DNA from 4 places in the Pseudomonas sp. GWSMS-1 genome. Region 1 is predicted to be linked to each of the others. Evidence: riboswitches for the same ligand, from Rfam matches in the RefSeq annotation. Region 1 holds a riboswitch; each other region holds the start of a gene.
What was found. Region 1 has a riboswitch for cobalamin ahead of btuB (TonB-dependent vitamin B12 receptor). Riboswitches for the same ligand answer to the same signal wherever they lie in the genome.

Region 1 (7,665 bases):
GCGGCGAAGCTGACAGGCGGTGGCAGCGCCGTATCGGCGCTGGCAGCCAAGGCATCGGCAGCGGCATCGAGGCGCGCATCCAGGTCGGCCAATTCAGCGGCCTGGACCAACCCCAAATGGCGGCTCGGTAAGGCGACTTCGGCGCTACGCGGCAATGCACCGTACCAGCGGATTGAAGCCGGCAAGGCGTCGCGCAAAATCTCGCCATGGCGCACGCTCCCGACCCGGTTACCCAGTACCCCGGAAAACGGCAGATCCGGTTGGAAGGTCGCCAGACCATGGGCCATGGCGCCGAAGGTCTGGGCCATGGCTGAGCCATCAATAACCGCCAACACCGGCACAGCGAAGTGACGCGCCAAGTCGGCCGCCGATGGATTGCCATCAAACAGCCCCATCACCCCTTCGATCAGAATCAGATCGGCTTCGCCAGCCGCTTCCCAGAGCAAGCGCCGGCTCTCGTCCGCACCGACCATCCACAGATCGAGCTGATACACCGGTGCACCGCTGGCGCGGGCCAGAATCATCGGGTCGAGAAAGTCCGGGCCGCACTTAAACACCCGCACACGCCTGCCCTGGCGCGTATGCAAACGCGCCAGCGCCGCTGTCACAGTGGTTTTACCCTGGCCGGAAGCCGGCGCGGCAATCAACAGTGCGGGACAGGCACGTGCAGCGCAGTCGCTCATTAAAACTCGACTCCCTTCTGCGCTTTGACTCCGGCTTTGAAGGCATGCTTGACCAAGCTCATTTCGGTCACAGTGTCTGCTGCCTCAATCATCCCCGGCAACGCGCCGCGGCCGGTCACCACCACATGCTGTAACAGCGGCCGGGCTTCGATATCGGCCAGCACCGCATCCAGCTCCAGATAGCCGTATTTCAGCGCGATATTCAGCTCGTCCAGCACCACCAGGCCAATGCCCGGATCGTTAAGCAGCTGCACCGCCACTGCCCAGGCCTCGCGGGCCTTGTCGATGTCGCGCTGGCGGTCCTGGGTTTCCCAGGTAAAGCCTTCGCCCATCACGTGGTAGCTGACTTCATCAGGAAAACGCCGGAAGAACGCTTCCTCGCCGGTGCTGGCTGCGCCCTTGATAAATTGCACCACACCCACTTTGATACCGTGGCCCAGCGCGCGCGCGACCATACCAAAGGCGCTGCTGCTCTTACCCTTGCCGTTACCGCTGTGCACCAGCAGCAGCCCATACTCGTCCTGGGACTGAGCGATTTTTTCATCGATCAGGGCTTTCTTTCGTTGCATCCGTGCACGGTGCCGCTCGTCACGTTCGATAGACTCAGTCATCACTTGGCTCCCAGGCTAAGGCGCTGGCCAAACAGCGCCAACGAAGCAATATAAAGCGCACTGCCCACCCCGACATAAAACGTCATGTTGGACAAAAAGCGCGGGTAGTATTCGACGATACGCGGCAGCCAGGCCGCCAGAGTCGGCTCAGGATAACGGCCGGAGAAGAAGTAAAAACCACCGCCGGAAATCAGGTAGCAGACAAAAGCGCTGACCGCGACAACCGCAGCCAACAGCAACAGGCTTTGCAAGGTGTCACGATGCCAGCCGGCATACAGTCGCCCGCCCAGCCACAGGCTGGCGTAAGCCGGCACCAGCAACCAGTATGCGGGCGACAGGCACCAGTCACTCACCGTACCGCTGGTCATCATAGAGAAGTCCAGGGCACTGGCCAGCACAAACAGGCCAGCAAAAACCCAGCGTGGTCGCAACAGCACGCCGGCCAGGAAAAACACCGCCCAGGAGGCGCTGGGCAGGTTGATGCTGGCGAAGTGACTGCCACGCGTCATGGCCAGCAGCAACGCCAGGACGATGCCCGTTAGTAGCTGAGCACGGGTTGAAAGAATGGGCATGGGTATCTCCTCAGAGCGCTTGGTAGCGCAGGGTCAGGTAAAAGGCGCGGCCAGGTTGTTCGTAGGTCTGCGCCGTTTCGTAGTCACGGTCGAAGAGGTTGCTGACCTTGGCCTGCAGACGCCATTCGCTGTCGATGTGGTACTCGCCACGCAGATCGACCAAGGCATAGCCGGGCAGGCGTGAATCTTCGGTGTTGCTGGCGTCGTTAAACCGCTGGCTGGCAGCGAACAACGTGGCACCGACGCCAAACGAGCCGATGCGGCGGTCGGCGTCGATATTGAAGGTGCGCTTGGCTCGCCGCGCCAACTGATGTCCATGGTTTTCCTGGCTACGGTCCTGCGGGTCGAGCAGCGTCAGGGTGGCTGCTAGGTCCCAATTCTCCAGCTGCGTACGCGCACTCGACTCGAGGCCGCGAATACGCGCGGATTCGACGTTCTGTGGGCGCATCGGCTTACTACCGGCCCAAACAATCAGGTCGTCGATCTGGTTTTCAAAAACGCTGAGACGCCATTCACCCCAGCCAGCATCGCCCTGCAGGCCGAGCTCGTAGTTTTCCGACTTTTCCGGTTTAAGGTCGGGGTTACCCGCGGTGGAACCGCTGTTCGGGGTATACAGGTCATTAAAGGTCGGCGCACGGAAGGCGGTACCGTAGGCAGCACTCAACGTCAGACTTTCGCTGAGCTCGTAGCTCCAGCCTAGGTTGCCAGTATCGTGCTCGCCGAACTGCTGGTTGTCGTCGCGGCGCAACCCGACGGACACGCCATGTCGACCGAAACGGCCCTGGTACTGAGTGTAATAACCGCGATTATCGCGGGAGTCCTCAGCATAGGTGTCGGATGTGTCGATACGGTCCTGCTGGTAATCAAAACCCAGGCTCAACAGTTGCTCGGGCGTCAGGCTAAAGTCGTTCTGCCAAGCAAAGGTGTCGCGCTCGGTGTCGAAGCGCGAGTAAAAACCTCCATCCCGGAAGTTGTCGGTGCGATCTTCGCTGTGACCGGCCTGCAAGGTCACATCCCAGGGCTCTAAGGGAGTGAAACGGGCACGCCCGCCAAGCACCTGTTGCTCTCCATCGGCATAGCTGAAGCGCCCGGTTTTGCCGGAGCTGCTGCGCAGGTCCTGGTCGCTGTGGATGCTCGATTGCAACCAACTGCCGTCCAGCTCCAGGCCGTTAACGAAGCGGTAGCCACCGCGCAATGAACCGGCCAGCTGGCGATAGCCATCGGCGTCTGGCTCGTAGGCACCTACGGCGCTAGGCCGGTAAGCGCGGGCATTAATCCCGTCGGTATCTTCGCTGCTCACGCCAAGGTCAAACCAACCATTCTGCGAACCACCGGCCAGGCCAGCATTAGCGCTGTGGCTGGAGCGCGTGCCGGTACCCAACGCCAGGTAAGGTTTGAGCCCCTGCTTTGCGCCGCGCCGGGTGAAAATTTGAATCACCCCGCCGAGCGCCTCGGAACCATACAGACTGGAACGCGGGCCGCGCACCACCTCAATGCGTTCGACCAGCGCTAATGGAATGTCCTGCAGGGCGGCAGCACCGGAGGTGGCGGAACCCACCTTAACCCCGTCAATCAGCACCAATAGCTGCTTTTCACTGGTGCCACGCAGGTACAACGAGGTGCTTTTGCCGCGGCCGCCATTGCTAACGATCTGCACACCGGCGAGGCCGCGCAGCATGTCCGGCACGCTCTGCGCCTGGCTGCGCTCGATATCTTCACGGGTAATCACACTGCTCGACGCCACCGAGACCAACGGCGTAGCCGTACGCGTGGCGGTGACCACCTGCTGAGCGAGGTTGAGGGGTTCTGCTTGTGCCGTTAAAAAAGGACTACAGCCCAGCCATAAAAGAACGGCCGGACGTTTATAAAAGGTGCGAAACAATGCCTGATTCTCCATCGCGCCGCCCGCGCGATACTGCTGAATAAAACATTGGGAGAACAGCATAGGCAGATAGAGCAGCAATACAGCCACATCAGCCCGGCAACGCCCTCCGCAATGCCGTGGATGCAGCAGGCCGGTCTCCGGGCTTACGAGTGGAACCTTGAGGTTCCCGGATCGCGCCTTCCCATGCCGGTGGGCACAGTGGCTAGTGGCGATCTTTGACTCGTTTACCGTTGCGGGGGCAGCGCCGAAATAGTTGCGTGGTTAACACGTAACGCACCGGCTTCCCTGTTTCACCCTTTGAACGCTATGCGTTTGGGGCACCTGTTGCAGGCGCGCAGGGTAGAGACTTGCATACAGAGCGTCAACGCATAACGCCGCGCATAGCGCCGACGCCTCACGTGCCACTCAATGCCGCGGCATAAAACCCGCCGGCTTGCTCGCCAACCACTCAACAAAGGTACGCAAGCGCTCATCACTGAGCAGGCTGTCACGATTGTTGTAGGTCAGCGCCAGCTCTTTTTCGCTGAACAGCCGATGGATCTGGTTGTGACAGGCACGGCACACCCAGAGCGTGGCGCTGATGCGCTCACTTTTGCCGAAGCGTTTTTGCACGTAAACCTTGTTGTGCAGTGCCTTGGGGATCAAGTGATGGCGCGTCAGCAGCGCAGCGCGGGCGCAAAGTTCACAGGCGTCAGGTTGTTCGGGCAGGCGAATCGGTTCGGGCATACAAGCAACGCCGGCTCAGCGTTTACGGCACAGGCTCAGGCCATCGCCGAGCGGTAGCAGGGACAGGTCGATGCGCGGGTCATCACGCAGCGCCAAGTTGAGCGCCTGAATCGCTCGGGTGTCAGCGCCCTCGGGGCTCTGTTCAAGCACCCGGCCACTCCACAAGGTGTTGTCGAACAGAATCAGCCCACCCTGACGTACCAGACGCAGGGCGTGCTCCAAATAAGCCGGATAGTTGGCTTTGTCGGCGTCGATAAACAGCAGATCAATACGCCCTGTCAGCCCTTCAGCTGCAAGCGCTTCCAGGGTTTGCAGCGCCGGCGCTAGCCGCAGCTCAATACGCTCAGCGAGGCCCGCCTCAGCCCAGTAACGTTTGGCCGTGGCGTTGTAGCCGCCGGGAATGTCGCAACAAATCAAGTGGCCATCGCTCGGCATGGCCTGGGCCATACAGATAGCGCTGTAACCGGTGAAGGTGCCGACTTCGACAATCCGCCGCGCGCCGATCAGCTGTACCAACAAGGCCATGAACTGGCCCTGCTCGGGGGCGATTTGCCAGCGTGAATGAGTCAGCAGAGCGGTTTCTTCGCGCAGACGCTTGAGCAGTGGCGTCTCGCGCAGCGATACATCCAGCAGGTACTGATAGAGATCAGCATCGAGATTAAGCGTTTGAGTGGTCATAAAAGCCCCTCTACAAATACCCAGGGCTGGGCCTCAGGGGTTACCCGCCAGCTCCGGGGTGAACACACGCTTGGCATTCAAGTAAGTACGCTGCCAATACGTATTGCTCAGGCTGTCCAGGCGCACAGTGCCGCCGCTGGAGGGCGCATGCACGAAGCGGCCATTGCCGACATAAATACCCGCATGGCTGACCTGGCTGCCGCCACTGGTGGCAAAAAACACCAGATCACCGCTTTGCAGCGCATCGCGCCCAATGCCTGGGGCGCGCATGCTGATCAGCTCACGGGTAGTGCGCGGCAGCTTGATGCCTGCGGCATCACGGTAAACAAAGCCGATCAAGCCGCTGCAGTCGAAGCCGCCTTCGGGGGTATTACCGCCATAGCGATAGGGCGTGCCTACCAAGCCCAGCGCACGAAATAGCACATCATCAGCATTGCCGTTAAAGCTGCTGATGGGCTGATAAACAGTGGGTTGCGGGGTTGGCGCGGGCGCTTGACTCGCGCAGGCGCTAAGCAGCGCGGCCAACACAATCAAGCTGATACGGGAGAATGCGGTCATGGACAAGGCGATCCTGAGCCGGGATGCGCCCTACTCTGCCGGCTTGCACATGCGAGTGCAAGCTTTAGCTTTGCTTGGCAGGTTGTTGAAATCTATCGAGATACGTCAGAGAGGATAACGGGCTACAGCGACCTTAACGTTACGGCCGCTGCACGCCGCACTCAAGGGTTACGTACGAGCGACTCGGTTGGCGCCAGCGCCAAGGCCCGCTTGGCCTCGATAAAGGTGCGCTTCCAGTAGCGATCATCCAGGCTATCGACCCGCACACCGCCGCTGCGACTGCTGGAAGAATGGATGAATTGATCATCACCCATGTAGATGCCGGCATGGCTGACGCGACCACGGCCGTTGGTGCTAAAGAACAGCAGATCGCCCGGCTTAAGGTCATCACGCTCCACCAATGGTGCGTCGATATTGATCATATCGCGGGTCGAGCGCGGCAACTTCAGGCCGGCCTCTTCTTTAAACAGGTAACCGATAAAACCGCTGCAATCGAAGCCGGAACTTACCGAGCCGCCACCAAAGCGATAGCGCGTACCTACCAGTGACAGACCGTGGGACAGAATGCCGTCAGCCAGTTGCGGGAGTTTGTATGCCTTTTCTTCGGTGAAATCGCCAAGGGCGGCTTCTTTGGCTTGCTCATCAAACTCGGCAAGGTCTGTCGAGGAGAACACTGAAGATTGAGTGGTCAGCTCCGGTTGCGGAGCATGGTTGGCGCAGGCGGCCAGGACCAGGGAGAGTGCAATAGGCACGAGGGGTGCGAGGCGTTGGAGCATGGGCACGACCGTGTCGGTGGATTTCATAAGAGCGCGACTATGCCCTCTATGACATGCATTTGCAAATTCTATGGCTCTAAATGTGACTCAGTAGTTCTGGCAAAACATCTAAAGCGCGCCCTTGCAAATGGACATCCACCCTATTGCTCAGGTCGCTGCGCTGCGGATTGATATCGGCGGTGAATCCCCCTGCTTGCCGGGTGCGCAGCAACGGCTCGACGATGTAGGGAAAGCTGGCGCTGGTGCCGACGCTGATAACGACATCAAAGCCCTTGCCTAACTCGGCATACAGCGAAGCGATGGCCTGCTCCGGCAGCATTTCTCCAAATAGCACCACGGGCGGGCGCAGTATGCCGGCGCATTGCCGGCATTTGGGTGGCAGCGGCCGCTGCAAATGCGCGGCCAGTTCGGCATCCACAGCGCCACAAGACTGGCAATATAAGGGTGCCAGCTCGCCATGAATCTCGATTACCCGCTCCATCGGGCTGCCTGCCGCACGGTGATAGCCATCAATGTTCTGCGTTAGCAGCCAGCAATGCGGTTTTCTGCGCTGCAGTTCAGCAATCGCGTAATGCCCAGCATTAGCCTGAGCGCCCAGGCAGGCCTTGCCCAGCTCCGCCAGGTACTTCCAGCACAGCGCCGGGTCGCGTTGCAGCATCGGCCCCGAGAGCGCCGTTTCAATCGGCAAGCCCTCAGCAGTCTGGCCGTTATACAGCCCACCCACCCCTCGGTAAGTCGGCAACCCGGAGTCGGCCGACAAGCCAGCGCCGGTAATCAGCAAGATCCGCTCGGCCTGCTTGAGTTGCTCGGCGACGCGCTTGATGGCTTGTTCCATTAGAAGCTCCAACTTCAATGATTGACGGTATAAGCCAGCATCATCGACAGCTGACATAAGGGGCGCCCGCTCTGCTCATGCCACTCATTAAACGCCGCCTGAACCGCTGCGCGCTCTTTCAAGCTGGTCGGCAGCTTATCGACGATCTTCTGTGCCTTTAATGCCGCGACCAAATCATCGCTGGGCACAAAGGTATCTTTGCCGACCATGCGCAGAAAGCGCGGCGCCGACAACCCGCCAAGCTGACTGCCGTGCTTGGCCAAGTACTTCCACAGCCCGACGATATCGCTGACCGGCCAATCGGCGATCAATGCGCCGAAACTGCCCTTTTCCTGGCGCAC
Region 2 (7,665 bases), 2.2 Mb from region 1:
CGCTGAATGTCGCCCGTGCCATCAGCGAACTGGAGCATGAGCCCATACTGCTGATGACCGGCGGTACCTGGGATCCGCATTCCGAATCCTTCCAGGGCCAAGTGGCCGAGCAAGTGCTGCGTTCCTATGATTTCGATCAGCTGTTTATTGGTGCTGATGGCATCGATCTGAACCGTGGCACCACCACCTTTAATGAGTTGCTTGGGCTTAGCCGGGTGATGGCGGAGGTGGCCCGCGAAGTGGTGGTGATGGTCGAGAGCGACAAGATCGGCCGCAAGATTCCCAACCTGGAGCTGCCCTGGGGCGGCATCCATACCCTGATCACTGACGAGCGCCTGGATAACCAGGCCCGTGAACAATTGACTGCGCGTGGGATCAAGCTGATCTGCGCCAGCGTCGAGGCTTAAGGAGAAGTTTATGTGTGGCATCGTAGGCGCAATCGCCGAACGTAATATCACCGCCGTGCTGGTTGAAGGCCTCAAGCGCCTGGAATACCGCGGCTACGACAGCGCCGGTGTGGCGTTGCTCAACGATCAGGGCGAACTGCACCGCAGTCGCCGTGTCGGCAAGGTCAGTGAGTTGGAGGCGGCATTAAGCCAGGAGCCGCTGGCTGGTCGCCTGGGCATCGCCCACACCCGTTGGGCCACCCACGGTGCGCCAAGCGAGCGTAATGCCCACCCGCACTTTTCTGGTAAAGAGCCCGGCAGTGAGCTGGCGGTGGTGCACAACGGCATTATCGAGAACCACGAAGAACTGCGTGCTCAGCTCAAGGGCCTCGGTTACACGTTCAGCTCCGACACCGACACCGAAGTGATCGTCCATCTGCTTGATCACACCCTCAAATCTCAGCCTGATTTGACCGCCGCGCTAAAACTGGCAGTTAAGCAACTGCACGGCGCTTATGGCCTGGCGGTTATCAGCGCCAAGCAGCCTGATCGTCTTATCGCAGCTCGCAGTGGCAGCCCGTTGGTGATTGGTCTGGGCCTGGGTGAGAACTTCCTCGCCTCCGACCAACTGGCACTGCGTCAGGTCACCGACCGTTTTATGTACCTTGAGGAAGGTGACATCGCTGAAATTCAGCGCGACAGCGTACAGATTTGGGACGCCTCGGGTGAGCCTGTAACGCGCGAGAGCGTGCAATACCACGAGGGTGCGGAAGCCGCCGACAAAGGCGAGTACCGTCACTTTATGCTCAAGGAAATCCACGAGCAGCCCAAGGTCGTGCAGCGTACCTTGGAAGGCCGTCTGGGCACTGATCATGTATTGGTGCAGGCGTTCGGCCCCCAGGCCGCCGAGCTGTTCGCCAAGGTCCGCAATGTACAGATCGTCGCCTGCGGCACCAGTTACCACGCCGGCATGGTCGCTCGTTATTGGTTGGAAGGTCTGGCCGGGATTCCCTGCCAAATCGAAGTGGCCAGCGAATTCCGTTACCGCAAGGTGGTGGTGCAGCCAGATACCCTGTTTGTCAGCATTTCCCAGTCTGGCGAAACTGCCGACACCCTGGCCGCGCTGCGTAATGCTAAAGAGCATTCACCTGGCAAGGGTGGCTACCTCGCCAGCCTGGCAATCTGCAACGTCGGCATCAGCTCGCTGGTGCGTGAGTCCGATCTGACCCTGCTGACCCAAGCCGGCCCGGAAATCGGCGTGGCGTCGACCAAGGCCTTCACCACCCAGTTGGTCGCACTGATGCTGCTGACCCTATCCCTCGGCCAGGTGCGCGGCACCCTGGATAAAACCCTGGAAGCCGAGTTGGTGGAAGAGTTGCGCCGGTTGCCGACCCGCCTCGGTGAAGCCTTGGCCATGGACAGTGTGGTGGAGAAGGTGTCCGAGTTGTTCGCTGAGAAGCACCATGCACTGTTCCTCGGCCGTGGCGCGCAGTACCCGGTGGCAATGGAAGGCGCGCTCAAACTCAAGGAAATCTCCTATATTCACGCCGAAGCCTACCCAGCTGGCGAGCTCAAGCATGGCCCGTTGGCGTTGGTAGACAGCGACATGCCGGTGGTGACCGTGGCGCCGAACAACGAGCTTCTGGAAAAGCTCAAATCCAACCTGCAGGAAGTCCGCGCCCGTGGCGGTGAGCTGCTGGTGTTTGCCGACGAGCAGGCGGGCATGAGCAATGGCGAAGGCACCCACGTGGTCAACATGCCGCACATCCACGACGCTCTAGCACCGATTCTCTACACTATTCCGCTGCAACTGTTGTCCTACTACGTGGCCGTGCTCAAGGGCACTGACGTTGACCAGCCGCGTAACCTGGCCAAGAGCGTAACGGTTGAGTAAGCAGGGGCGAGTTGATGCAGCGTGAAGAGATAAAAAATAAGCAGGCGCAGGGCGTAGTCTTTGATACGCATATCATCGTCAACCCGGCCAATACCCGGGAGTGGATCGTGCTGTTGAAGAAAGGCGCGGGCACCAGCTTCTTTCTGGTTGATGACCAGGAGCAGGTGGAGTCCTTCGCCGACCTCAATGATCTGATCGAAGAGTTACGCCTACTCGGCATCAAAGGCGCAGAGATTCATCTCTAACAGGCTGTCCACCAGGGTCACCCAATGCCCATTCGCTATGCGAGAAGTTTGACCGGCCGCACGCGCAGTGCGGCTGCCAACCGGCATCTGGGGTTTACCCTGGCCTTTGTTGCCGGCGCGATCAACGCCGGTGGATTTCTTGCCGTGCAGCAATACACTTCGCACATGACCGGCATTGTCTCGGCCATGGCCGATAACATCGCTTTGGGCGCGTATGAGCTGGTCTGGGGTGGCCTCGGCGCGGTGCTGTCGTTTCTGCTCGGCGCGGCGTGCTCGACGGTGATGATCAATTACTCACGGCGGCGGCATCTGCACAGCGAATACGCCTTGCCGCTGTTGCTGGAGGCCCTGTTGCTGCTGTGTTTCGGCTTTTTGGGTGCGTCACTGGCGTAGATTACCGGCCTGTTTGTACCGCTGACGGTGATGCTGCTGTGTTTCATCATGGGCCTGCAGAACGCGCTGATCACCAAGCTTTCAAACGCCGAAATCCGCACCACGCATATCACCGGAATCATCACTGATATCGGCATCGAGCTGGGCAAGCTGTTCTATTGGAATCGCACGCGCGGGCCTGAAATAGCCCGGGTGATGGCCGACCGTCAGCGGTTGCGGGTGCTCAGCCTGTTGGCGCTGTACTTCTTCCTTGGTGGGGTGATCGGCGCACTGGGTTTCAGCTACCTGGGGTACATCGCCACCGTGCCGCTGGCCTTGCTGTTGGTGTTGCTGGCCAGCGTGCCGGCGCTGGATGACCTGCTGTCACTCGCGCGGCGGGCGCTACGCCGCTGAAGTCGCCCGGTTGGTAATGCTCAAGCGTCTGACGACCTGAACAGATGACGATGCTCGGCGTTATACAGCGCCGAGTCGGCGAACTGTTCGGCGTGCAGCACGCGGCCGACGAGGATCAGTGCAGTACGGCGAAAGCCCTTGGCGCGCACCTGCTCCTCGATGGTGGCGAGCGTGCCACTGACCCAATCCTGATCCGGCCAGCTGGCCCGGTGCACCACCGCAATCGGACAGTCCGCTCCGTAGTGCGGCAGCAATTCGTCAACGATCTTACTTAGGTGTACCACGCCGAGGTGAATGGCCATGGTCGCACCGTGGTGCGCCAGATCACTCAGCTGCTCGCCCGCCGGCATCTCCGACTTGCTCGCATAGCGGGTGAGAATCAGCGTCTGTGACACCTCGGGCAGGGTCAGTTCGCTTTCCAGCAGGGCGGCGCAAGCAGCGGTGGCAGTGACGCCGGGAATGATCTGGAAGGGAATTTCCAGCCGACGCAGGTGGCGGATCTGTTCGCCAATCGCGCCATACAGCGACGGGTCGCCGGAATGCACGCGGGCCACGTCCTGGCCTGTGCTGTGCGCCTGGGCAATCAGCTCGATAATTTCATCCAGATGCAGTTCAGCGGTGTTCACCACCTGCTCAGCGCTATGGCCTTCCAACACCGCTGCCGGCACCAGCGAGCCGGCGTAGAGAATCACCGGGCAGCTGTGTAACAGGCGCTGGCCTTTGACGGTGATCAGCTCGGGGTCGCCGGGGCCGGCACCGATAAAGTAGACGGTCATGAAAAATCCTTGGCTGCAATCGACGCCAGCGCGCAGGTGGCGCTGGCATTACGGGTTTTGCCGCCGAGCAGGCGGGCAGGTTGGTCGCCTAGGCGTTCGGCCAGCGCCAGGGCGCAAGGTTCGGCGACTGCCGGACTACCGGTGGCGGCCAGGGTAATCGGCGAGCCTTGAACACCTAACTGATAGGGCTGCAGTTCTTCCGAGCTGAAACAGCTCAGCTGCAGGCCGAGGCGTTTGGCCAGTGCCTGCAGGGCCGGCTCGTCACGCTTGTGCGTGATGCTCGCCAGCCCCGCCAAGTTATCCACAGTCAGGCCATGCGCCTGCAGGCTGTCGAGCAGCAATGTGGATAAGTCCTCCAGGCTGCAGTCGCTGCGACATCCGAGCCCGGCGACCACTTGAATAGCAGCGGGGCAGTTATCGACAGGGCTGGGCATGATCTACGGCGCTCGGTTTGTGCGGCGGCGTAGCTGATCATGGCGGCTCTTACCGGTCAACCGTGATTGACCGGCCGTCATGGTCTGCGTAGCCTTGCCGCGTTCGAGGTTCTTCGCGGCTCTGCCGCGAAGCTAAGAGGGAACAAGGTGAATGCCTTGGCTGCCCCCGCAACTGTGAACGGTCGAAAGCCCTTCAATACACCACTGCCATGGGCGGGAAGGTAGAAGGGTCGCGCAGCGCGCAGACCGTGAGCCAGGAGACCTGCCTCGTCACGTTTTCGACAACCGGGCGGGGTGATCCGGTGGTGTTGGCTGACGCCCCGTGGCTGTCATGTCTGTGCCGCCTCCTGCTCGTCTTTCTTTCGACGTCACGCAGGACTCGCCATGCAAACCCTCGGCAAACTTCCCGTCACCATCGTTACCGGCTTTCTCGGTGCCGGTAAAACCACCTTGCTGCGCCACATGCTGGAAAACGCGGGCGGTCGGCGTATCGCTGTGATCGTCAACGAGTTCGGCGAGCTGGGCATCGACGGCGAAATCCTCAAACAGTGCTCCATCGGTTGCAGCGAAGAAGAAGCCAACGGCCGCGTCTTTGAGCTGGCCAACGGCTGTTTGTGCTGCACCGTGCAGGAAGAGTTTTTTCCGGTGATGCGCGAGTTGGTGGCACGCCGTGGCGACCTCGACCATATCCTGATTGAAACCTCCGGTCTGGCCCTGCCCAAGCCGCTGGTTCAGGCCTTCAACTGGCCAGAAATCCGTAACGCCTGCACCGTTGATGCGGTGATCACTGTGGTCGACAGCCCGGCTGTGGCCGCCGGCACCTTCGCTGCCTTCCCTGATCAGGTTGATCAGCAGCGCAAGCTTGACCCAAACCTCGACCACGAATCGCCGTTGCATGAGCTGTTCGCCGACCAACTGGCAAGTGCTGACCTAGTCATCCTTAATAAAGCCGACCTGCTCGACGCCGACGCCCTGGCAGCGGTGCGCGCCGAAGTGGCGGAAGAGTTGCCGCCAGCGGTGAAAATCATCGCAGCCCACGGCGGTGAACTGCCGCTGAACGTGCTGCTGGGCCTGAACTGCGAAACCGAGCTGCACATTGAAGGCCGCAAAACCCACCATGACCTAGAAGGGCATGAAGATCACGATCACGACGAATTCGACTCGTTCCACGTGGAACTACCGGAGGCCGAGGAGGCGCGTTTGCTGGGCGCATTGAAGGACGCAGTGGCCAAGCATGGCATTCTGCGCATCAAGGGTTTCGCGGCGATTCCCGGCAAGCCGATGCGCTTGCTGCTGCAAGGTGTTGGTCAGCGTTTCGACAAGCACTTCGACCGCGCCTGGCAGGCCGATGAAGCACGGGTCAGCCGCTTGATTGTCATCGGTCAGCAGCTTGATCAGGCCGCTATCACCGCTGAATTGCAGGCGGCACTGGCGAACTAAGCCCCCATGCACCTAATCCGTACCCAGCCTGGCAGCCAAGTGCCGGTCGACAGCATCGCCGACCTCGGCCAGACCCCGGCCGAGCTGGTGATTCTCTGCACCGGCGATTCGCAGCTGTCGTTGCTGGCAGAGGTGGCGCGGCAGTTACCCGAGGATTACCCGAGCCTGCGCCTAGCCAGTCCGGCGCAGCTGAGCAATCACGCCTCGGTGGACCTTTATGTCGAGCAGGTGCTGCAACACGCCAAGGTCATCCTGATTGCCGTGCACGGCGGCGTCAGTTACTGGCGCTACGGCATCGAGCGTTTGGTTGAGCTGGCCGAGCGCGGTGCGCGGGTGATTATGGTGCCTGGCTGCGACAACCCTGACCCCGAGCTGATGGGCCTGAGCAATGTGCCGCAGGCTGAGGCCGAGCGGCTCTGGCAGTTCCTCCGTCAGGGCGGCGCGCAGAATGCTCGGCAGCTGTTTAATTGCACCGCTAGCCAGTGGTTGCAACGAGACTATGCCTGGGTCGAGCCGCAGCCGTTGCCGCGCGTGGGCCTGTATCACCCGCAGCAGGCCAGCGCGGTGTTGGCCGACTGGCAGGTCAATTGGCAAGCCGCTGCGCCGGTGGTGGCGCTGCTGTTTTATCGCACCCAGGTGCAGGCGGCAAACACCGGCTTTATCGACGTGTTCTGCCAATGCTTGCAGGCTCAGGGTCTGAATCCGCTGCCGATTGCCGTGGCCAGCCTCAAGGAGGCCGCCTGCCTAGCCCAGGTCGAAACCTGGCTGGATGACACCGGCACGGCGCTGATCATCAACACCACCGCGTTCGCCTTGTCCAACCCGGAAGCGCCGAGTGCGCGGCCATTCCGCCGCGATATCCCGGTGCTGCAGGCCATTTGCTCGCTGGATAACCATGCGCAGTGGCACGCCAGCGCCCAGGGCCTGGGCTCGCGTGACCTGGCCATGCATGTCGTGTTGCCCGAGCTGGACGGCCGGCTGATCACCCAGCCGATCAGCTTTAAAGGCCTGGCCTGGCGCAGTGAGCGCAGCCAGAGCGATGTGGTGTGTTATCAGCCGCATTTAGCGGGGATGGATTTTGTCGCTGAGCTGGCGCGCAACTGGATCGCCCTGGCCGACAAGGCCAACGCCGACAAACGCATCGCCCTGGTGCTGGCCAACTATCCGACCCGCGACGGGCGCATCGGCAACGGCGTCGGCCTGGACACCCCGGCGGCGGCGCTGAACATCCTCCAGACCATGCAGCAGCAGGGTTACCCGGTGGATAACCTGCCGGCGAGCGGCACTGCACTTATCCACAGCCTGCTCGGCGGGGTGACCAACGACCTTGATAACCTGGACCTGCGGCCTTGCGCGCAAAGTCTGGCGCTGGACGATTACCTGGCGTTCTTCCACAGCCTGCCGCAAGCCAATCAACAGTCGGTGCTTGAGCGCTGGGGCGCACCTGAAACGGATCCGATGTTCCGCAGCGGGCGGCTGATGATCGCCGGCCTGCGCTTCGGCCTGACCTTTGTCGGCATTCAGCCGGCGCGCGGTTATCAGCTGGATGCAGCGGCGGTGTATCACGACCCCGATCTGGTGCCGCCGCATGGCTACCTGGCGTTCTACTGCTGGTTGCGTAAGGTGTTTGCTGCCGATGCAGTGATCCACGTCGGCAAGCACGGCAACCTGGAATGGCTGCCGGGCAAGAGTGTCGGTTTGTCC
Region 3 (7,665 bases), 2.2 Mb from region 1:
CGTGTTCACCGATCTGGCCACCGCCGTGCTCTGCGGCATCGTCATAGCCGCGCTCAACTTCGCCTGGCAGCACGCCCGCGAACTCTACGCCGAGAGCCATCTGCAGGCCGACGGCAGCAAACTCTACAGCCTGCACGGCACGCTGTTCTTCGCCTCGACCACGGCCTTTCTCAACCAGTTCGACCCGGCCAATGACCCGGCCGAGGTCACCCTGGACTGTCGCCACCTGAGCTTTGTCGACTACTCGGCCATCGCCGCGCTAAAAACCCTGCGCGAACGCTACAGCAAAGCCGGCAAACACCTGCGCGTGCTGCACCTGTCCGAACGCTGCAAGCAACTGCTTAAACGCTCGGGCACGCACCACGATTGAACTCGTAGGATGGGTTGAGCGCAGCGATACCCATGCTGCTGCCAACCCGTCATCTATGAGCCGTCGTAATCCATGATGGGTATCACAGGCTCAACCAGCGTGGTCCGACCACATCCTACAGCTGTGGATAACTCCTCGGCGTATACACCCACTCGCCACCCTCGGCACGGGGGAAACGGCAGGTTTGGCTGGAGCCGATGATCACCAGGGTGCGCATATCGACCATTTCTGGCGTGAGTTCGCCCAGCGTCAGGGTACGCAGGGTTTCGCCGGGGCGGCCGATATCGCGGCCGAGGACCACCAGGGTCTCGGGCGTGCGCTGCTGGCGGACGATCTCCAGGGCAGAACCGAGCTGCCAGGGGCGGGCTTTGGAGATGGGGTTGTAGAAGGCCATCACCAGATCGGCGGCGGCGGCGTGGGCCAGGCGCTTTTCGATAATGGCCCAGGGTTTGAGGTTGTCGGATAGCGAGATCAGGCAGAAGTCGTGGCCCAGCGGCGCGCCGGCCTTGGCGGCGGTGGCCAGGGCGGCGGAAACGCCGGGGAATACCTGTAGATCGACGCGCTGCCATTCGGCGTCGCACGACTCGTGCAGGGCTTCCAGCACGGCGGCGGCCATGGCGAATACGCCGGGGTCGCCGGACGACACCACCACCACCCGGCGGCCGCTGGCGGCCAACTCGAAGGCATGGCGGGCGCGCTGCATTTCTTCACGGTTATCGGTGCAGTGGCGCACCTGTTCCGGGCGTAACGGGCCGGCCATGTTGATGTAGGTTTCGTAGCCGAGCAGGTCTTGCGCTTCATCCAGCGCCTGACGCGCGGCGGGCACCATAAATTCCGCCGCGCCGGGGCCGAGGCCGATCACCGTGAGGCGACCACGCGGGCGGCCAAGCTGCGTGGCGTCGATGGGCGCAGCGGCCAGCAGCAGGTGCAGATTGGCGTGTTGGCTATGCAGCGGCGGCAGTTGGCTGGCGTCGTCGATAAAGCGCAGCGGCAGTTTGAGCTGCGCGGCGGCGCTGTGCAGTTCGGCGTTGGCCATCAGCTTTGGTGCGGCCAGCAGGCAGGCCAGGCTTTGCGCGGCCAGGTTGCTGCTGTGCAGGGCTTGCTGCAGTTCGCTAAGCAAATCGGTGCCGGCGCGCTCGACCCATACGGCGACTTGCTGCGGGTGGATCAGCAGTTCATCGGCATTGGCCGCGCGGCTGTGCGGGCTGATATGGATCACCCGCGCGGCGTGGTTATCCACCGGCAACTTGGCCTGGGCCAGCCAGGGTGCATCACCCTCGATACGCACGGCCTGGCCGCCGAGCAGGTCGCTGACAAAGCCTTTGCCCTGCTCCAAGTCGGCCAGCACATAGCCGGATGGCGGCTCCAGCAGGCAGGTGCCGAAGCGCAGTTCGCCGCTGGTGGTGATCGCCGCGCTGACCTCTAGGTGCGCGGCAAGCTCCCGCGCCATGCGGTTGACCCCGCCGAGACCGCCGAGCAGCGGCACCACGGCGCTGCCATCTTCAGCCACGGCCAGCACCGGCGGCTCGCTGTCTTTCTCGCCCAGTACAGCGGCCAGGCTGCGAATCACAATGCCGGCGGCGCACAGCACAATCAGCGGCGTGCCGGCGCGGTAGAGCGTGCGCAGGGTGTCGCCAAAGTCTGCATAGATGCGCTCAACGTCCGTCACCCGGCTGCGCAGGCCGTGGATCTCGGCCTGTGGATAAAGCACCTGGATACGCCGCGCGCAAGGCAGGGCGGAGGGGCCGAGGATGATGATGGCGGGAGCGGCGGTCATAAGGTGTTCCATAGTTGGCGGGGCGCGGTGGGCGGATCAACCGCGCCATTTCTCGCCGGGAATGACGATCATCGAGAAATACGGCGAGGACATCGGCTCCACTTCATCCAGCGGCACGATGCGTTGGTTGCCCATGGTGGCGCGTTCGACGTAATGGGCACGCTGATCGATGCCCAGCTCCTGCAACACGCGACGGACTTTCTCGAAGTTGCGCCCCAGCTTCATGATCACGGCGGCTTCGGCGTCGTGCAGACGCTGCTTGAGTTCGGCCTCGGGCAGCACGCCGGAGAGCACGCTCAGGCTTTGGTTGCGGTACACCAGCGGGGTGCCGAGCACCGAGGCGCAGCCGAGCATGGAGCACACGCCGGGCACCACTTCCACCTCGTATTGGCCGGCCAGGCGGTCGTGTAGGTACATATAGGAGCCGTAGAAGAACGGGTCGCCTTCGCAGATCACCGCGACGTCCTGGCCGGCGTCGAGCCGGGCGGCGATCTGCACCGCGCAGGTGTCGTAGAAATCGCTGATCACATCTTCATAGCTCAGCGGCGCGGCGAGTTTTTCTGTGGTCACCGGGTACACCAGTGGCAGGCGCTGCTGCGTATCGGTCAGGTGCTGCTCGATGATGCCGAAGGCGTTACCGCCCTGGCCCTGGCTGGCTTTGGCCTTGGCCACGAAGTAACCGACCACATCGGCCGATTGCAGCAGGCGCAGGGCCTTGAGGGTGATCAGTTCGGGGTCGCCGGGGCCGACGCCGATCCCAAGCAAGCGGCCTTTTTGTACGCTCATCACTCCACCTCCGTAGCCAGGGCGTTGACCGCCGCTACCGCCATGGCGCTACCGCCGCGACGGCCACGCACGATCACATAGGGCACGCCGCGGCTGTCGGCTGCCAGCGCATCCTTGGATTCCGCCGCGCCGATAAAGCCCACCGGCATGCCGATAATCAGCGCCGGTTTTGGCGCGCCGGCGTCGAGCATTTCCAGCAGGTAGAACAGCGCGGTGGGCGCGTTGCCGATCACCACCACGCTGCCTTGCAGGTGCTCGCGCCAATGTTCCAATGCGACTGCCGAACGGGTATTACCCAGTGCGCGGGCCTGCTCAATCACGCCGTCGTTATGCAGGGTGCAGATCACCGGGTTATTCGCGGCCAGGCGCGGGCGGGTGATGCCCTCGGCGACCATCCGCGCATCGCAGAGAATCGCCGCACCCTTGGCCAGTGCCGCGCGGCCAGCGGCGCCGGCACCGGGCGAGAAGCGCAGGTCCTGCACCACATCGACCATGCCGCAGGCGTGGATAATCCGCACGGCGAGCTTTTCCAGATCGGCCGGAATGGCACTGAGGTCGGCCTCGGCGCGGATGGTGGCGAACGATTGGCGGTAGATTTCCTGACCGTCGCGGATGTACTCAAGCATCGCTGTTTCCTGTTGCGCAGTGGGCGGCGAACCAGTCGCCGGCCTCGTCGATAGTCATGGCGCTGGCCAGCAGTTGGCCGAAACCGGCCGCCTCGGGCGTGCGTTGATAAAGCTGGTAATGCCCGGCGCTGCTGGCCAGCAGAGTAAAGGGCGCGGTATGCGCGGCGGCGCAGGAGCGTGGGCAGGCGCTGAGATGCACCTGCGGCCGCGCTGTGCTGGCGCGCAGGCGCTTGGCGAGCAGCAAGGCGTCGGCTTTGCTGTCGGCCAGGCCCTTGGCGCAGGCGGCTGAGCCGGTGCAGGCGATCAGATTGCTAAGTGGTTCCTGCGCATCGATCAGCAGGCCCAGTTCGGCCAGTTTGTGCAGCAGGTAGTCTGCCGAGTGCTCGGGGATATTTGGTAGCAGCAGACCCTGCCAGGGTGTCAGGCGCAGGCTGGCATCGCCGTAGTGCTCGGCCAAATCGGCCAGGGCGTTGAGTTGTGTGGCGTCAATCCGCCCCAAACGCACGGTGGCGGCGACCATGCACAGCCCCGTCTGCTGCTGTGGATAAATACCGATTGCAGCGTGCTGGCTAGCCGGTTGGCGCTGCCATTCCAGCGGGGCCGGCTGGATGGCGAAGGGCAGGCGCGCCTGTAGCTGTTGCAGCAGTTGGCTGTGGGAAATCACGCTGAGCAGTTGACGCATACGACTGTGCGCGCTGCCGGCCAGCTTGAGAAACAGCATCAGCAGCTGCTCGATCAGTTCAGCGGCCTGCTCGACCCGAATCGCCCCGAGTGGCGTATCCGTTGGGCAACCGGCCAACCCGAACGCCAGCCGCGCCGGCGTGCCGGGCAGGGCGCTGAGCCAGATATCGTGCGGGTGTTCGAGCATTGCCAAGGCTTCGCCGCCGTCCAGCTGCAGGGCGAACTTGGCCGACAGCCCATGCAGCGCCGGGGTGTTCTGCAGCAGCTCAAGCAACGCGGCGGCCAGTGGGCGGGTGTCGAGCAGGGCCTGCGGATCGAGGCCGGCAGCGGGGCTGAGCAGCAGGTTGCGCACATCGTCGGCGGCCGGGTTGCTGGGGCCGAGATCGGCGGCGAGCAGGCGCTCGATCAGCTCGGCCTGTTGGCCGGGCAATACGCCACGAATCTGCAGATTGCTGCGGTTGGTCAGCTCCAGCACGCCGCTGGCGCAGCGTTTGGCGGCCTCGGCGATGGCGCGTGCCTGATTGCTGCTGAGCACTCCGCCGGCCAGCTTGACCCGGCAGATACCACCGTCCAGCGCCTGAACGATACGCAGCAGGCCGGGGCACGCGCTGGGGCGTGGTAGTGACGGATCGACGGTGGTGGAATGGTCGCGCAACGGGTTCACCAGCAACTAAGACGCGGCGACCGAACCAGCAGAGTTCACCCTGGCACAGGGGAACTCAATGGCATCGGTACACCCCGCCCGATGTTGGCACTCGCGACTAGCGTCGTCGGCAGGTCTCCTGGCTGACAGGTCATCATCTGCCGCGGCCTTCCCGGTTACCCAGTGGCACAGTTGCGGCAGACTCGCTGTTTACAGTTGCGGGGGCAGCCACGGTTTAACCGTGTTCCCTCTTAGGCCCGTTAGGGCACCGACGAAGGCTGTATTATGCCCGCTTTGTCTAACGCGCAGACACCCTTGCTCGTTAGGCGGGTACAGAGGAGTGGCTATGACAGCCTGGTTAACCCTGGTTGGGATCGGTGAAGACGGCTACGCCGGCCTGGGCGACGCGGCGCGCCAGGCGTTGAGCGAGGCGCACTGCATCGTCGGCGGTGCCCGTCATTTGGCGCTATTGCCGGCCGATCTGCCAGGGCAGCACGAACTGTGGCCCAGCCCATTCAGCCTGGAGCCGGTGCTGGCGCGACGCGGTACGCCGGTGTGTGTGCTGGCCAGCGGTGATCCACTGTTCTACGGGGTGGGCGCGAGCCTGGCGCGGCAGTTGCCGGCTGAAGAATTGCGGGTGTTCTCGTCGCCCTCGTCAGTGTCACTGGCCGCCGCCTGTATGGGTTGGCCGTTGCAGGAGGTGACGGTGCTGTCGTTGGTGGCGCGGCCGTTGGCGGCGCTGCAGGCGCAGCTTTTCCCCGGCGCGCGCTTGTTGCTACTGAGCAACGACGGCGACAGCCCGGCAGCGGTGGCCGAACTGCTGCGCGCACGTGGTTTTGGCCCCAGTCGCTTGACCGTGCTGGAGCATCTGGGCGGCGCTCAGGAGCGGCGTATCGACGGCTTGGCCAGCGATTGGTCGCTGCCACGGGTGGCCGACCTCAACCTGCTGGCGGTCGACTGCCTGGCCGACGCTGATGCGCGCTTGTTGCCCGTCACGCCGGGTTTGCCGGATGCGCTTTATCAACACGACGGCCAACTGACCAAGCGCGATGTGCGCGCGATCACCCTGGCGCGTTTGGCCCCGCAACCCGGCGAGCTGCTTTGGGATGTGGGTGCCGGTTGCGGCTCCATCGGCATCGAGTGGATGCGCGCGCACCCTAGCTGCCGGGCCATCGCCATCGAGGCCGACGCTGGGCGTCAGGCGCATATCCAGCACAACCGCGACACGCTCGGCGTGCCGGCTTTGCAATTGGTCGCCGGTCGTGCGCCCGAAGCATTGGCCGGATTGGCCGCGCCGGATGCGATCTTTATCGGTGGCGGGGTGACCATCCCCGGCGTGCTCGAGCAGTGCTGGGCCAGCCTGAAACCGGGCGGTCGGCTGGTGGCCAATGCCGTGACCCTGCAAAGCGAAGCCGCGCTGGTGGCCTGGCGCGAGCAGATGGGCGGCGAGCTGACTCGCATCAGCGTGGCCCAGGCGCAGCCGCTGGGTGGTTTCGACACCTGGCGCAGCGCCTTGCCGATCACTTTGCTGGAAGTATGCAAACCGTGAACCCTCGTATTCTGCTGCTCGGCGGCACCACCGAGGCGTTACGTTTGGCGCGCCGCCTTGGCCCTGAAAGCATCTACAGCCTGGCGGGTTTGGGCCGGGTGCCGGATGACTTGCCCTGCCAGGTGCGCGTCGGTGGTTTTGGCGGGGCCGAAGGCTTGGCGGCGTTTATTTACGAGCAGAGCATCGAGCTGCTGCTCGATCTGACCCATCCCTATGCCGCGCAGATCAGCGCCAATGCCGCCCAAGCTGCTGCGTTGAGCGGGGTGGCATGCTGGGCGTTGCGTCGTCCCGGTTGGCAAGCAGGAGAGGGTGATGACTGGCGCGAGGTGGACGATTGGAACGGGCTGGTTGCTGCGCTGCAAGACTTCCGTCGCCCGTTGTTTACTCTTGGCCGTGAGCCGTTGGCGCATTTGCACGAAATTCCCGCCCATCAACAGTGGGTCGTGCGCTGCCTGACAGCGCAGGAAGCCGTGCCGCGTGCCACAGTTATCGGCGCACGCGGGCCGTTTGATCTACACGGCGAGCGCGCGCTATTCGCTCTGCTGGGCATCGATGTGCTGATCAGCAAGAACAGCGGCAGCGCCTCCACCGAGCCGAAATTGCAGGTCGCGCGGGAGCTGGGTTTGCCGGTCGTGCTGCTGCGCCGGCCCGAGCTGCCAACGGTAGAGCGCGAGTTTCTCCAGCCAGACGCCCTGTGGGAGGCGCTTCAGCGGCGATTGGCCTGAAACGTAGCCAGGTAGGGTGGATGACGCTGTTTTCATCCACCATCGCAGTTGGTGGATGGGTGACGCGTCATCCACCCTACGGGTTCTGGGTTGCCCACCGCAAAACATCGCCTGCTAGACTGCCGCCCCGCTTTGGAGGCCGCCATGACCACGCCCGTTTCCCCTTACGCTCGCATTCTGTTTATCGGCCCAGGCCTCAGCCGTGGTGCGTCGGCTGAGCGTTTGCGCCAGCGCGTCGAGGCGCTGCTTGGCGAGGCGCATGTGCATGACAGCGAGCAGGATCTACAGCCGTTCTGGCTTGCGCTGGATGAGTCGCCGCGACCCTTGCTGGTGGTAGATTTGGAGCCGCGTGCCGATGCTGCTCACCGTGATTGGCTACGTGAGCAAATTGCCGAGCGCACTGATGGCGCGTCGGTGTTTGTGGTCTGCACGGCGATGGAAGACGCCTGGCTCGATGGCCTGCCCGCGCTGCTTGAACGCACGCAGCTGCACATGGCCTGCAGTGATG
Region 4 (7,665 bases), on a different contig from region 1:
CGGCGCCGGCACCTTGCCGAAAGCGCCGGGTACCTGGGGCTCGCTGGTGGCATTGCCTTTTATCCCGCTGCTTCAGTTACTGCCGGACTGGGGTTATTGGCTGATGCTCGGCCTTACCATGCTGTTTGGCTTCTGGCTGTGCGGCAAGGTGGCCGATGACCTGCGGGTGCATGACCATGAAGGCATCGTCTGGGACGAAATGGTCGGCATGTGGATTACCCTTTGGCTGGTACCGGACGGCTGGGGCTGGCTGCTGCTAGGCTTTCTATTGTTTCGCCTGTTCGACATTCTCAAGCCGTGGCCGATTCGCTGGATCGATCGGCATGTGCATGGCGGTGTCGGCATCATGCTTGATGACGTACTCGCGGGAGTATTCGCCTGGTTGGCGCTGCAACTGATTGTCTGGGGTTGGGCCAATGGGCTGGCTGCTGCACTGGGTTGGTGATGTGTAGGAGGTAGGCAATGGAGCGCTGCGTTTATTGGATGCTGTGGGCGGTAGTGAGCGTGGTCAGTACCTTGGCCTGTGCTATCGAGCCGACACCGGTACGCATCGCTGCCGAGTCTTGGCCGCAGCACACCAATGCCGATGGTCACGGCCTGGCCTGGGATATTTTCCGGGCGGTGTATGAGCCGGCAGGCGTGCAGTTGCAGATAAACAGCGTGCCCTATACCCGCTCGATTGGTCTGGTGCAGCGTGGCGAAGCCGACGCCTGGGTAGGCTCCTATCGCAATGAAATCGCTGACCGTGTGATTTACCCACGTTGGCACTATGACGCCGACAATATTGTGGCGCTGGGGTTGGCCAGCACGCCAGCGCCGACCCTTGAAAGCATCGGTTCGTTTCGCCTGGCGTGGGTACGCGGTTATGAATACCAGCGCTATTTGCCAAATTTGCACCAGTACCGCGAAGTGCTGCGCCGCAGCGGTATCCTCGGCATGCTGGATCAGGGGCGCACAGATTTCTATCTCGACGCTCAAGATGAAGTGACATTTATTTTGCGTGATGCCCGTGTGCCGTCGCGTTACCGCGTTTATCCGTTGACTGAGTTGCCGCTGTATTTGGGCTTTGGCGATAACCCGCGTGGCCGGGCCCTGGCCGATTTGTTCGATAAACGCATGGACGTGTTGGTGGCAGATGGCAGTTTGCGGCCGATATTCCAGCGCTGGAAGCAGTCTTATCCGTTTGATTAACCTGTGTGAGGCCGTCCATGTACGCCCTGAAATTAATCCTATTGAGCGTGCCGTTGCTATTGAGCAGCTGGGTAATGGCGGCCACCCAGGTGCGCGTCGTCGGCCTGTTCCCCGGCGCTGCCGTATTGAATGTTGAGGGGCAGCGCAAACTGGTCAAGGTCGGCCAGGTTGGCCCGCGTGGTGTGCAGGTGATCAGTGCCGACAGCCGTGGCGCGGTGTTGCGTGTCGACGGTATTGAGCGCAGCTATAGCCTCAGCCGCGAGTACAGCAACGGTTTTGCCGAAGCGCAGAAGAAGCAACTCAGCGTGGCCAAAGGTATCGGGGGGCATTACTGGGTGGCTGGCTCAGTGAACAGTCAGTCCATCCAATTTCTAGTCGATACCGGCGCTACCTCGGTGGCTCTAAATGATGAGCATGCTCGCCGGTTGGGTATTGATTACCGGGTGATTGGCTCGCCTTTGCAAGTCAGCACCGCCAGTGGCACGGCACGCGGCTGGCGCGTGACGCTGGATCGGGTCAAGGTCGGTGAGCTGGAAGTGTTGGGGGTTGAGGCTGTGGTGCTCGAAGGCAGTTCACCTCGCGAAGCCTTGCTCGGCATGAGCTTCCTCAGTCGGGTTGGCTGGAAAGTGGAGCAGGATATGCTGGTGTTGGAATCCAAGTACTAAGAGCCTGTTTACGGTCTGCTGCGCGTCGGCCCTGTGGCGTTAAAAACAGGGCGCCAGCTCGCAAGAGTGGAAACAAATGCTAGGCGGCTCGATCCTTATCATCAGTAATTCAGGCTGACCGGCTGCTGGGGCCTGCTGTTACAATGCCGGCCTGATTATTCCCTGCCCATTTCCTTTAGGAGTATCCGGTGTCCGTCGTGTTTGTCGCCGCCTCCCAGTTGCCTACGCCTTTTGGCCTATTCACCATGCATGGCTTCCTCGAAGAGGCCACCGGCAAGGAACACGTTGCCCTGACCTTTGGGGATGTCGCCGATGGCGCCCCTGTCTTGGGCCGCTTGCACTCCGAGTGCTTGACCGGCGATGCGCTGTTCAGTCTGCGCTGCGACTGCGGCTTCCAGCTGGAAGCGGCGCTGCGTGCAATTGCGGATGAAGGCCGTGGCGTCTTGCTCTATCTGCGTCAGGAGGGTCGTGGTATTGGCCTGCTGAACAAGATCCGCGCCTATGAGCTGCAAGATGGCGGTGCTGACACAGTCGAGGCCAACGAGCGCCTGGGCTTCGGCGCCGATCAGCGTGACTACGCAATCTGCCTGCCGATGCTCGATCATCTGGGCATTAGCCAGATCAAGCTGATGACCAACAACCCGCGCAAGGTTAAGGCGCTGGGCGATATGGGCATCAATGTGGCAACCCGTGTGCCGTTGCAGATCGACCACAATCCGCATAACAAAAAGTACCTCGCGACCAAGGCTGGCAAGCTCGGGCATATGCTCGGCAGCCTGCACCAGGGCGAGGTTGAGGAAAGCCTGTGACACGCAGCGAAGTGCGCCGGCGGCTGGCGCTGGAGTGGTGGCGGCAGCTGGCCGTAACCCTACTGCCGCTGTTTGTGCTCAACCTGCTGTTTGGGGCTGAGCAGCAGACCGGCTTGCTGACCATGCCGCTGTTTATCGCCGGCCTGGCTTCAATGTTTGCCAGCTTGCCCTTGTTCAGCCGCTATAAGCGCGCCTTGGTGGCCACTGAAAAAGCCCTCGATACTGCCGCCGAACACGATGCCTGGCTTGAGTTGGCGCGCGTTCGACGCCTTGGGTTTTTGGGTGCCGCAGCGCCGGCCTGGATTGCGGCCGTTGCGGTGTTCGCCGGCCTGGAAGCGATTCCGCTGATCCTGCTGGCGATTTCCAGCGTCGTCATGCTCTACCTCTACCGCATCCCTCGCCAACTCGGCTGATGCGCGCGCTTGTTGTGGCCCTGTTGGCGCTGCTGGCCTGGCCGGCAGCGGGCGCCGAGCGGCTGATCAGTCTGGGCCCTCTGTAACTGAAATCGTGCTTGAACTCGGAGCCGTCGACCTGCTGGTGGGCGTGCTTGATGCGGGGCCGCGCCCGCCTGCGGCCGCGCATGTGCCTTCCGTCGGGCGCTACGGACAGTTGGAAATGGAGCGCGTCATCAGTCTGCAGCCTGACCTGGTGTTGCTCTTGCCTGAGAGCATTAGCCGGGCGCAGCGTCAGCAGTTGCAGGCCTTTGGCATCCCTATGTTGGTCGTTAAACCGCGCAAGCTGGCCGACCTGGCGCAACAGTTTGTCGAGATCGGTACGCGTATCGGTCGTGCCGAACAAGGTTTGCGCCTGCAGCAGCAATTTCTTGATGGGATGGCTGGTTTAGCTCAACGCTATCGCCGTCCACAGCCACTGCGGGTGTTTTACCAGGTCTGGGATGTACCGATGTATACCCTTGGCGGCCAGCAGATTATTAGCGATGCCCTGCGTGTTTGTGGTGCCGAAAATATCTTTGCCGACCTGAGCCTGCCGGCTCCGCAAGTGAGTGTCGAGGCCGTCTTGCAGCGCAACCCCGAGGTGATTCTGGCCGGCAGCCAGGCGCAACTAGATGCCTGGCGTAACTGGCCAGTCGTGCGCGCGGTTGAGCTGGATCAGCTCTGGTTAGTGCCCGATGATGGCCTGGAACGGCCAAGCTTTCAGATGTTGGGGGCGATGGAGCGTCTGTGTCAGGTGCTGGCCAGCGCGCACTAAGCCCCGCATGTTGCGGGGCTTAGTGCGCGTTTCAGTTGGCGCCTCAGAGCTGAGGCGTCCAAGTCACGGCAAACAGTGCAGTGCGCCCTTCGGTGTTGAAACCGTAGCGGCCATTGTTGGTTTTGTAAGTTGCTTCGGCATAATCCTTGTCGAAGATGTTATTCAGCTTCAGGTTGAATGCCACCTCCTGGCTCGCTTGCCAGGCACCGCGCAGGCTGAGCAGGCCATAGCCACTCAGCTCTTGGGTGTTATCGGCGTCGTCGTAGCGGCCACTGACTGCACGCCAGCTGATGCCGGCAGAAAAAGCGCCGAACTCGCGATCCAGATCCATGCTCAGCGTGCGTTTGGCGCGGCGAGCGAGGGTGTTGCCCGTGTCGCGATCACGTGGGTCGATCAGCGCGAGTGCCAAGTTGCCCTGCCAGCCGAATAGCTCCTGCTTTAGCGCAGCTTCGAAGCCATTGATGCGAGCGGTCTGCACATTCTGCGGAATAAAGTTCTGGTCGAGAACAATCGCGTCTTGCAGGTCGATGCGGTACAGCGACAGTTCCAGCGCGCCGGTTTCACTGTAGCGGTTGCGCCATAGCGCTTCATAGCTTTTGGAGGTTTCTGGCTTAAGGTCGGGGTTGGCGCTGGCGGAGCAAAAGCCGCCGAAGCAGAAGTCGGGGTAATACAGGTCGTTGAAGGTCGGTGCGCGGAAGCCTTCGCTGTAGGACAGGATCAAATCGTTTTTGTGACTGAACGGCACAGTTAGCGCCGCGCTCCAGGTGTTTTCGCTGCCGAACTGCTGGTTCCTGTCATGGCGCAGACCCAGCTCAGTAGAAAAAGAGTCGGCGTTGTAGCGGTGTTGGATAAAGCCTGCCTGGTTCCAGCGCGAGTCCTCAGTAAAGTCCTCGCTGCCATTCACGCGATCCTCATACCAGTCGGCACCCAGCAGCACTTGATGGCGCTCGTTGAGGGTCAGGGTGTTCACCCAGTTGACCGAGTCGCGGTAGGTATTAAAGCTGTAGAACGAGAATGCGCTGGCGTTTGTCTGGTCGTTGCCGGTGTCGCGCTTGTCCTCGCTGTGGCCGAATTCCAGGCGACTATTCCAGGTGTCGTTGATGTTGCCATCGATGTGGCTGGACAGGCTGCTCAGCTGGAAGTCGGTAGTGGGCAGTGAGGCGCTGAAGAGGTCTTCGAACTCGGCTTGGCCGCGTTGATCGAGCGCGCTGAATCCGACTTTCAAATCGTCATTGAAGCGGTGCGAGAGGTTCAGGCTCAGCGATTTATTGCGATAGGCATCGTCATCGCCGTTGGCTCCGAAGTTATCGCGGGTGGCGTCGATCCCCTGGGTTTCATCGAGGGCGGCGCCCAGGTTGAAGCGGGTCTGTGCATCGCGGCCGGACAGGCCAAGGCTGCGCTCGAAGGTCTGGTTGCTGCCGGCGCCAAAGCGTACATAGGGCTTGAGGCCGTCACCGCTGCCTTGGCGGGTGAAAATCTGCACGACGCCACCGATGGCATCCGAGCCATAGAGCGCCGAACGCGCGCCGCGTACGACTTCAACGCGCTCAATCTGCTCCGGGCTGAGGAACTCCAGACTGCTGGTGCCGCTGGAGGCAGCAGAAATGCGCTGGCCGTCTACCAGGACGAGGGTTTGTGCAGTTGAGGTGCCGCGCACGAACAGACCGGTCTGGCTACCTGCTCCGCCGGTACGGCTGACGCTGACGCCGGGCACGCGCTCAAGCAGCTCTGCCGCGCTGCGCACTTGCAAGCGTTCAATATCTTTGCGGGTAAATACTGTAGTTGCAGCGGTCGCCTGTTGGATTGGTTCAGCATACCGCCCGGATGTCACAACCAATGGCTGCAATTGGAGTGGGTTCGCATGAGCAGTCAGCGGCGCAAGCACCACGGCCAGGGCAAGGCGGGACAATTTCACGTAGAGAATCCTCAAAAGGTCGGAAGACTTTTGAGGAGGGCAGGTGCAAGAACGGGCGCGCGGACGCAGCCTGAGCTTGACGGTGATGCCCTCCGCAACACCAGTCACATCCAATAAGGCCGGTCTCCGGGCTCTCGACGTGCGCCGCTTCGCCTTCCCGGGGTAGCCCAGTGGCGGATGAAGCTGCGTGCAGACTCGCTCTGCGGTCGATTACCGTTGCGGGGGCAGCGCCGGGATAGCTCTTTATGAGCGCACCGGCTTCCCGTTTAACGCCGCTTTACGGATAAAGAGGCGCACCTTGTTGGAAGTAAAACGTCGCGCACCTTAATGCGCGGTGGGATGAACTACAAGCAAGCGGCGTTCAGCGCTGGATGAGCGGTACTCATACAGCCTGTAGTGCGAGCCGGGCGCGTATAGCCGCTTCGATGCCGGCAGCATCCAGCCCACACTCGGCGAGCATCTGCGTGGGTTTGGCGTGCTCGACGTAGTAGTCAGGCAGGCCCAGGTGCAGCAGCGGTTTGAGGATGTTCTCGCGGGCAAGGAACTCGCTGACCGCACTGCCGGCACCGCCCATCACGCTGTTCTCTTCAATCGTTACCAGCAGTTGATGGCTGGCGGCCAGTTCGCGTACCAGGGCTTCGTCCAGCGGTTTGACAAAGCGCATGTCGACTACGGTGGCATCGAGCGTTTCGCCGACCTTGAGTGCTTCGCTCAGTTGTACGCCGAACACAAGTAGGGCGGTTTGTTTGCCCTGGCGGCGGATGATGCCTTTGCCAATTTCAAGAGGCTCAAGGCCTGGCTCGATGGGCGCATTAGGGCCTGTGCCGCGCGGGTAGCGTACGGCTGCCGGGCCATCGAACAGGTGGCCGGTGGTGAGCATGCGGCGCAGTTCGTTCTCGTCACTCGGCGTCATCACCAGCATGCCGGGGATACAGCGCAGGTAGGAAATATCGAAGCTGCCGGCGTGGGTCGGGCCGTCTTCGCCAACCAGGCCTGCACGGTCGATGGCGAACAGCACGTCGAGGTGTTGTACGGCTACGTCATGAATCAGCTGGTCATAGGCACGCTGGAGGAAGGTCGAGTAGATCGCAACCACCGGCTTAACCCCGTCGCAGGCCATGCCGGCGGCCAGGGTCACCGCGTGCTGTTCGGCGATGGCCACGTCGAAATAGCGCTCGGGGTAACGCTCGCTGAACGCCACCAAATCCGAGCCTTCTTTCATCGCCGGGGTTATACCGACCAGGCGCGGGTCTTGCGCGGCCATGTCGCACAGCCACTGACCGAATACGCTGGAATATTTCGGGCCTGTTGGCTGCTTGGCCACGGGCGGGGCGTTGATTGGCTCCAGCTTGGTGATCGCGTGATAGCCAATCGGGTCGGCCTCGGCTGGCGCAAAGCCCTTACCTTTCTTGGTCACCACGTGCAGGAACTGCGGACCGTCGAGGTCACGCATATTGCGCAGGGTGGCGAGCAGGCTGGGCAGGTCGTGGCCGTCGATCGGGCCGATGTAGTTCCAGCCGAGTTCTTCGAACAGGGTGCCGGAGACCAGCATGCCCTTGGCATGTTCTTCAGTTTTGCGCGCGATCTCCCAGGCGCCGGGCAGCTTGGACAGCACTTTCTTGCTGCCTTCACGCATGTTGGCGTAGGTACGACTGGAGAGGATCTTGGCCAGGTAAGTGGACAGACCGCCGACATTTTTCGAGATCGACATGTCGTTGTCGTTGAGCACCACCAGCATGTTGGCTTTGACGTCGCTGGCGTGATTCAGCGCCTCGAAGGCCATGCCGGCGGTCAGCGCACCATCACCGATCACCGCGACCGATTTGCGCTTGCTGCCCTGCATGCGCGCCGCAATGGCCATGCCGAGCGCCGCGCT

Region 2: another riboswitch for cobalamin. It lies ahead of cobW (cobalamin biosynthesis protein CobW); the one in region 1 lies ahead of btuB (TonB-dependent vitamin B12 receptor).
Region 3: another riboswitch for cobalamin. It lies ahead of cobG (precorrin-3B synthase); the one in region 1 lies ahead of btuB (TonB-dependent vitamin B12 receptor).
Region 4: another riboswitch for cobalamin. It lies ahead of ACEPAJ_RS02145 (TonB-dependent receptor domain-containing protein); the one in region 1 lies ahead of btuB (TonB-dependent vitamin B12 receptor).

The regions. Positions count from the first base shown of each region.
Region 1 covers NZ_JBMHHV010000005.1:1,671,274-1,678,938, forward strand. Annotated here, with positions in the region: gene ACEPAJ_RS11280 (cobyrinate a,c-diamide synthase) at 1-683, opposite strand, end outside; gene cobO (cob(I)yrinic acid a,c-diamide adenosyltransferase) at 683-1,294, opposite strand; gene ACEPAJ_RS11290 (hypothetical protein) at 1,294-1,866, opposite strand; gene btuB (TonB-dependent vitamin B12 receptor) at 1,877-3,763, opposite strand; cobalamin riboswitch at 3,863-4,091, opposite strand; gene ACEPAJ_RS11300 (hypothetical protein) at 4,157-4,477, opposite strand; gene ACEPAJ_RS11305 (O-methyltransferase) at 4,493-5,155, opposite strand; gene ACEPAJ_RS11310 (C40 family peptidase) at 5,189-5,713, opposite strand; gene ACEPAJ_RS11315 (C40 family peptidase) at 5,875-6,489, opposite strand; gene ACEPAJ_RS11320 (NAD-dependent deacylase) at 6,566-7,324, opposite strand; gene ACEPAJ_RS11325 (DNA-3-methyladenine glycosylase I) at 7,339-7,665, opposite strand, start outside.
Region 2 covers NZ_JBMHHV010000005.1:3,899,873-3,907,537, reverse strand. Annotated here, with positions in the region: gene ACEPAJ_RS21825 (DeoR/GlpR family DNA-binding transcription regulator) at 1-407, shown strand, start outside; gene glmS (glutamine--fructose-6-phosphate transaminase (isomerizing)) at 418-2,280, shown strand; gene ACEPAJ_RS21815 (hypothetical protein) at 2,295-2,525, shown strand; partial or broken gene ACEPAJ_RS21810 (YoaK family protein) at 2,550-3,278, shown strand; gene cobM (precorrin-4 C(11)-methyltransferase) at 3,332-4,087, opposite strand; gene ACEPAJ_RS21800 (cobalamin biosynthesis protein) at 4,084-4,521, opposite strand; cobalamin riboswitch at 4,611-4,805, shown strand; gene cobW (cobalamin biosynthesis protein CobW) at 4,906-5,961, shown strand; gene cobN (cobaltochelatase subunit CobN) at 5,968-7,665, shown strand, end outside.
Region 3 covers NZ_JBMHHV010000005.1:3,884,537-3,892,201, reverse strand. Annotated here, with positions in the region: gene ACEPAJ_RS21760 (SulP family inorganic anion transporter) at 1-370, shown strand, start outside; gene cobJ (precorrin-3B C(17)-methyltransferase) at 486-2,147, opposite strand; gene ACEPAJ_RS21750 (precorrin-2 C(20)-methyltransferase) at 2,184-2,936, opposite strand; gene ACEPAJ_RS21745 (precorrin-8X methylmutase) at 2,933-3,559, opposite strand; gene cobG (precorrin-3B synthase) at 3,552-4,895, opposite strand; cobalamin riboswitch at 4,996-5,171, opposite strand; gene cbiE (precorrin-6y C5,15-methyltransferase (decarboxylating) subunit CbiE) at 5,230-6,432, shown strand; gene ACEPAJ_RS21730 (cobalt-precorrin-6A reductase) at 6,429-7,157, shown strand; gene ACEPAJ_RS21725 ((2Fe-2S) ferredoxin domain-containing protein) at 7,302-7,665, shown strand, end outside.
Region 4 covers NZ_JBMHHV010000003.1:241,970-249,634, forward strand. Annotated here, with positions in the region: gene ACEPAJ_RS02115 (phosphatidylglycerophosphatase A family protein) at 1-445, shown strand, start outside; gene ACEPAJ_RS02120 (substrate-binding periplasmic protein) at 463-1,191, shown strand; gene ACEPAJ_RS02125 (retropepsin-like aspartic protease family protein) at 1,209-1,856, shown strand; gene ribA (GTP cyclohydrolase II) at 2,045-2,665, shown strand; gene ACEPAJ_RS02135 (MFS transporter) at 2,662-3,078, shown strand; partial or broken gene ACEPAJ_RS02140 (cobalamin-binding protein) at 3,078-3,874, shown strand; gene ACEPAJ_RS02145 (TonB-dependent receptor domain-containing protein) at 3,918-5,789, opposite strand; cobalamin riboswitch at 5,890-6,105, opposite strand; gene dxs (1-deoxy-D-xylulose-5-phosphate synthase) at 6,172-7,665, opposite strand, start outside.